DNA from 2 places in the Pseudarthrobacter sp. NBSH8 genome. Region 2 is predicted to be linked to the other one. Evidence: predicted binding sites of a transcription regulator. Region 2 holds the regulator's gene; the other holds the start of a gene.
What was found. The regulator LexA, encoded in region 2, represses DNA repair genes until DNA is damaged. The targets are predictions, from matches to a motif close to TCGAACANNTGTTCGA.
Positions count from the first base shown of each region.

Region 1 (3,402 bases), 1.5 Mb from region 2:
GCCAGCACCAGCAGGGCCGGAGCCCACCAGCCCACGGTGTTGAAGTCGGGCAGGCAGCCGATCAGGAACGTCGAGGCGCCCATGAGCAGCAGCGTGAACATAAGAACCTTCCGCCGGCCTACCCGGTCACCGAAGTGGCCCAGGATGACTGCGCCCACGGGCCGAGCCACATAGGCGAAGCCGAACGTGGCGAAGGACATAATGGCCGCGTTGGCGCCGGCGTCCGGGAAGAACACCGTGGGGAAGATCAGGGCGGCGGCGGAACCGAAAATGAAGAAATCGTAGTATTCGACGGCGCTGCCCAGGAAGCTGGCGAGGGCTGCCTTCTTTGGCGTCCCGGCCGGGGCAACAGTGCCCTGCCCGGCGGACGGAAGTGTCTGGCTCATGGAGTTCCTTATGTGTGACGACGTTGTCGCGGATGGATCTGGAGGGTCGCAGCCGCAGCGGCCTGAGTGGAGCTGGTGCGCTGCGGCTGGAGTCCGTTGAAAGACCCGAACCAGTAGCCACATGGTGGGAGCTACTTGTGCGATACAGCAATGATGACTGTGAGTGCAGTCACTTGTCAAGAAAATAATCACCATCTAGAAATAGTTCCCACGATATGGCAACATCGACGTATGAGTGTGAATCAAACCACAGTGCCCGATGACGTTTCCGCTGAGCCGAAGGCGCCCAAGGGCGACCGTACTGACATGGTGGGCAAGGCCCTGGGCCTCCTGGTCCTCTTGGGTGACGAGCCGCGCGGTGCCAGCGCCGCGGAGATCTCACGCCGCGCCGATCTTCCCTTCAGCACCACGTACCGCCTGCTGGGATCCCTGACGCGGGACGGATTTGTGGACTACGAGCCGGACGGCCGCCGCTACCACCTGGGCCTGCGCATCTTCCAGCTGGGGCAGCGGGTCTCCAATCATCACGGATTTGCCGGCACGGCACTGCCTGTCCTTCGCCGCGTGACCGAGCAGACCGGGGAGGCCACCATCCTCAGCGTCCGCGATGGCCACCACCACCTGACGGTCAACAAGGTGGACGGCCCGCAGACCTTCCGCGTCACCAGTGATCCCGGGCATCTTGGCGCCCTGCATGCGACGGCCGTGGGCAAAGCGCTGGTGGCTTTTGCCGAGGACGCGGAGCGTGAGGCGCTGCTTGAGGAACTTGATCTGGAACCCCTCACCGAGCACACCATCACTGACCGGGGAGCCTTCCGTGCCGAAATCGAGAAGGTTCGCCGGCAGGGATATGCCGTGATGGACGAGGAGAACGAGAACGGCATGCGGGCCGTGGCAGTGCCGCTGCTCAACTCCCAGGGCCACGCCTTCGCCTCCCTGGCCACCGCCGTTCCTGTCTTCCGCCTCAGCATCGAATCCTTGCTGGCCCATGTGCCCCTGCTGCAGGACGCCGCGGCGGAGTTGGCCGCGCGGTTGCCGCAGCGATAAACAACTCGAAAATGTTCGTATGTAGAACGAGCGTGCGAGAAGTGAACAAGTGTTGTACTGTAATCCCAATCACCCGATCCGCCGCGGACGCCCCGAGCGCCGCCGCCCGCCGGGTGCCGTATCAAAGGAGCTGCCCGGATGAGCAATCGAACTGAGTCCTACCTTGTGGGACTGGTTGGCGACGGTGTTATGCCGTCACTCACTCCCCCCATGCACGAACGCGAGGGCGATGTGCAGGGCCTGCGCTACCTCTACCGCCCCATCGACCTGCTGGAGCTCGGACTTTCCGGCGATGCCGTGGGGGATCTGCTCAAGAGCGCCCGCAGCCTGGGCTTCAACGGCCTGAACATCACCCATCCGTGCAAGCAGCTTGTGCTGGCGCACCTGGACGAGGTCTCACCGGACGCCCTCAGGCTCGGTGCCGTCAACACCGTGGTCATCGAGGACGGCCGCTTCATCGGCCACAACACCGACTTCTCCGGCTTCGCCGCCGCGCTTGCGTCCGGCCTTCCGGGCGCGCGGCTGGGCCGCGTTGTCCAGCTGGGCGCGGGAGGTGCCGGGTCCGCCGTCGCCTACGCCCTGCTCACCGCCGGCGTAAAGGCGCTGGACCTGGTGGACGTGGACCCCGCCCGCTGCTCGGCACGCGCGGCGGAGCTGGCCGGCTTCTTCCCGGGCAGCACGGTCACAGCGCGCACGACGGCGGAGCTGCCGCAGCTGATGCCTTTGGCCGACGGCCTGGTGCACTGCACGCCCGTGGGCATGGCCGCCCACCCGGGCGCCCCGCTTGACCTGGACCTGTTGGAAATGCGGCACTGGGTGGCGGACATCGTCTACCGACCGATCGACACCGAGCTGGTCCGCGGCGCCCGCGCCAAGGGCTGCGAGGTCCTGGACGGTGGCCGCATGGCCGTAGGGCAGGCTGCGGATTCCTTCCGAATTTTCACCGGGTTGGAAGCTGACGCAGACCGCATGCGCAGCCATTTCCTGGAGCTCGTGGCCAAGGAAGAGGTGGCCGCCTGATGCGTACCGGAATAGCCACGGTCTGCCTCTCCGGCACCCTGAAGGAGAAGATGCAGGCCTGCGCCATCGCGGGCTTTGACGGCATTGAAATCTTTGAACAGGACCTGGTGACGTCGCCGCTCACGCCTGAGAACGTCCGAAAGATGGCGGCCGACCTTGGCCTCACACTGGATCTCTACCAGCCGTTCCGCGACTTCGACAGCGTGTCCGGGGACCTCCTCGCCGCCAACCTCCGGCGCGCCGAAGCCAAATTCGAACTCATGGCGCGGCTGGGCATGGACACCATCCTGGTCTGCTCCAACGTCGCCACCGCCAGCATCGACAGCGACGACCTCCGGGTTGAACAGCTCGGCGAACTGGCTGCGCTGGCCGGGGACCACGGCGTCAAGGTTGCCTACGAAGCCCTGGCCTGGGGCAAGTACGTCAAGGACTACGAGCACGCCCACAAGCTGGTGGAAGCGGTGGACCACCCGAACCTGGGCACCTGCCTGGATTCCTTCCATATCCTGTCCCGCAACTGGGACACCGCCCCCATCGAGGCTTTCAACCCGGGAAAGATCTTCTTCGTCCAGGTGGCGGACGCCCCCAAGCTCTCCATGGACGTCCTCTCCTGGAGCCGGCACTACCGGGTCTTCCCGGGCGAGGGACAGTTCGAGCTCGCCAAGTTCATGGGTCACGTGGTCCGGGCGGGGTACAGCGGCCCGGTGTCGCTGGAGATCTTCAACGACGTTTTCCGCCAATCGGACGTGGAGCGCACCGCCGTGGACGCCATGCGCTCGCTCATCTGGCTGGAGGAACAGAGCGCGAAGTGGCTGGATGCTGACGGTGGCGCCGGCGGTGGTGCCGGTGGCACCGCTGCTGATGGTCCTACGGTCCCCGGCCGCCGTCGTTATCCGATGGAACTGGCCACGCTCCCGCGGGTGGCCGAACCGGCAGGTTACAACTTCGC
Region 1 is NZ_CP043178.1:3,973,406-3,976,807, reverse strand. It holds gene FYJ92_RS18420 (MFS transporter) at 1-386, opposite strand, end outside; gene FYJ92_RS18415 (IclR family transcriptional regulator) at 618-1,433, shown strand; gene FYJ92_RS18410 (shikimate dehydrogenase) at 1,572-2,453, shown strand; gene FYJ92_RS18405 (bifunctional sugar phosphate isomerase/epimerase/4-hydroxyphenylpyruvate dioxygenase family protein) at 2,453-3,402, shown strand, end outside.
Region 1: FYJ92_RS18410 (shikimate dehydrogenase) is a predicted target of LexA. The motif match lies at 1,456-1,471, and genes of this name have one in related genera.

Region 2 (3,402 bases):
GCGAGGGCGAACGCCTTGCTCATGGTGCGGGACACAATGAGGCGTTCCCTGCCGGGCAGCAGGGTCAGGGCGCTGTACGTTCCGTCGTGGGCGAACTCGTGGTAGGCCTCGTCAACGATCACAATGGTCTGGCTGGCCTCGCCGGCCGCGTACACGGCCTCCACAACATCCAGGCCCAGGCCGGTGCCGGTTGGGTTGTTCGGTGAGCACAGGAAAACTATGTTGGGCTGAAGCTCCTTGACCTGCAAGGCAGCCGATTCTGCACTGAGCCCGTAGTCATCGGCGCGCTGCCCAATAATGTACCCGGTGTCGGTGCCGCTGGCCAGGAGCGGGTACATGGAATACGTGGGCGGGAATCCCAGGGCCGTGCGCCCGGGTCCGCCGAACGCCTGGAGAATCTGCTGGAGGACCTCATTGGATCCGTTGGCTGCCCAAATATTGGTGGCATCAAGACCGTGGCCGAGGTATTCGGCCAGCGCTTCCCGGAGTTCGGTGAACTCACGGTCCGGGTAGCGGTTGAGTCCTGCCGCGGCCTCCGTCACGGCCACACTGATCGCGGCCCGGACGTCCGCCGGGACCCCATGGGTGTTTTCGTTGACGTTCAGCAGGATAGGTACATCCAACTGCGGGGCACCATACGGGGTTAGCCCGCGGAGGTTGGTCCGGAGGGGAAGTCTGTTCAGACGCTCTAGCTGGTCATTCACCTGAACAGTTTAGGTCCGAAGCAGACGGCCGGAAAATGTGACGGCCTGCGGCGGCACGTTCCAGAGCCTGGAACCTCCCTACTTCGTGGGGACGAAGAGCTGCTGTCCGGGGACAACGCCGCCGGCGGAAAGATTGTTCAATTGAGCAATATCCGCGATGACATCACGGGGATCACGCTCGGGCGCAACGGTACTGGCGATGGCCCAGAGGGACTGCCCGGCCTGGACCGTAACCGACACAGTTGGCGTCAAGGACAGGTCGGCGGCAGAGTCGGCAGCCTTCGCCGGTGCGTTGAGGAAACCTGCCAGCGAAAGCAGGATTGCGGCCAGGATCACCAGCGGGATGCCAATGAGGACAATCCGTCCCCTGCGGGTCAGGCGCAGCGGCGGCAAAGATTCCCTGCGCTGCCTGGGCGCCGCACCCGAAGCCGGCAGGGGCCCGGACCACTGCCGCGCGGTGAGGTCCTGCACGGAAACGAGCTGCGGACGCGAGTCCTGCGAAGCAGATATAGCTGACATGAAATGAGCCCTCCTGGACCATACTGTGCTGCCCGGCGCGTCCTCCGCGTCCACTTGCCGGTGCCGGCCTGGGCCGTCCATAAATTCGAGTATTCGAATCCGCAAGCAACGAGTAGAACACATGTTCGAACTTTGCTTCTTCATTTTTAGCACTTATCAACGAATATTGTCGAGACTCGCTAGAACAAATGTTTGAAAAAGCCCTGTGGCTGGCCTACGTTTGGATCAAAGAACAACCACCTCTGTAGTTGATCAGCAGGGTCTGACAATCAACTCCGACACCAGCCCCGGGGCGTTCCAGGCACCAGCGGCCGGAGCGGATCCGGGCAACCGAAAGGCATTGGCGAACATGGCAGCACCAGCCGCCGGGGGCAAGGCGACACCGCGCCGCCAGCCCCAACGGACCCCCAAGGGGCTCACCGCCCGCCAGAAGAAGATCCTTGAGACCATCCAGCGCTCGGTGAATGACAACGGCTATCCGCCGTCGATGCGTGAAATCGGCGACACCGTGGGCCTGGCGAGTTTGTCCAGCGTGACCCACCAGCTGTCGCAGCTGGAAAAGCTGGGATACCTGCGCCGGGACCCCAAACGTCCGCGTGCCATGGAGGTCCTCATGCCGTTGACGCTGGATGGCGGGTCCACTAAGTCCAAGGGGACTACCAAGCCCTCAGTCCTGCACGGCCTCGGCGGAACGGTCACCGAACTTCCCTCCGCCATGGACACCGCCATGGTGCCGCTGGTGGGCCGGATCGCGGCGGGCGGGCCCATCCTTGCCGACCAGGTGGTGGAAGACGTGATGCCCCTGCCGCGGCAGCTCGTGGGCCAGGGTGAACTTTTTATGCTGCGCGTGGCCGGCGACTCCATGGTGGACGCTGCCATCTGCGACGGCGACTGGGTAGTGGTCCGCCGCCAGGCCGACGCCGCCAACGGCGATATCGTCGCGGCCCTGCTGGACGATGAAGCCACCGTGAAGACGTTCCGCCAACGCGATGGACACACGTGGCTGTTGCCGCAGAACACGCAATACGAACCCATCCTGGGCGATCACGCCACAATCATGGGCAAGGTCGTCTCGGTCCTGCGCTCGCTCTAGGTCCCGCAGCGGGCCTCCACGCCCCCTCGGCCAGGACGAGGGCAAGCAAGGGGCGGGGCCTGCCTTTGCAGGACCACACAGTGTCCACGTTCAGTCAGGCGCCCTTCCCGGCCAGCCTTTCCAAGGCAGCAAACGCTATCTTGCGGTCCGTGGTGGGCCAGAACGGCGGCAGCGCGGCGCGGAGGAATCCGGCGTAGCGCTCGGTGGCAAGCCGGGAATCAAGCACGGCCACCACGCCTTTGTCTCCGGTGGAACGGATCAGGCGGCCCGCGCCCTGGGCCAGGCGGATGGCCGCGTGGGTCGCCGATACCGCCATAAAGCCGTTTCCGCCGGCCTGCGCAACGGCGCGGGACCGTGCTGTCATCAGCGGATCGTCCGGCCGCGGGAACGGAATGCGGTCGATCACCACGAGCCGGCATGATCCGCCCGGAACATCCACACCCTGCCAGAGGGACATGGTTCCGAAGAGACAGGTATCGGGCTCGTCCGCGAACTGCTTCACGAGGGCAGTCATGGTGGAGTCGCCCTGGCAGAGAATGCTGAGGCCGAGCCTGGGACGCATCGCCTCCGCGGCCTCCTCGGCGGCCCGGCGCGATGAAAAGAGACACAGGGCTCCGCCGCCGGACGCCCGGATCAGCGCTTCAAGTTCATCGAGTGCCTCCGGCGACGCCCCGCGGCCCGGCTTGGGCAGGTGCCCTGCGACGTAGAGGATCCCCTGCTTGGGATAATCAAACGGCGATCCGACGTCGATCCCGGTCCAGCTCGGCGCGCCCTCCCCCACCAGCCCCAGGCCGCCGGCGGCCGGTTCAAAGGCTGAGCCGATGGCAAGCGTGGCCGAGGTCAGCACCACGGTGTGGCCGGCGAACAGCCCTTCGCGGAGCTTTCCGGCAACGCTGAGCGGCGCGATGTTGACCAGGGCTGGCGCAGACTCGTCGGGCTGGGCATAGCCCTGTTGCGGGTCGAAGGAACTTGCGCGGGAAAACCACACCACTTCACGGTTCTCACGGGCCACAATGAGCCGTTCACACAGTTCGAGGATCAGCATCAGGCGTGAGCGCGCGAGCTGCCGCCCGCCGTCGGCCGTTT
Region 2 is NZ_CP043178.1:1,448,274-1,451,675, reverse strand. It holds gene FYJ92_RS06665 (histidinol-phosphate transaminase) at 1-704, opposite strand, end outside; gene FYJ92_RS06660 (LysM peptidoglycan-binding domain-containing protein) at 783-1,223, opposite strand; gene lexA (transcriptional repressor LexA) at 1,573-2,316, shown strand; gene FYJ92_RS06650 (ATP-dependent DNA helicase) at 2,411-3,402, opposite strand, start outside.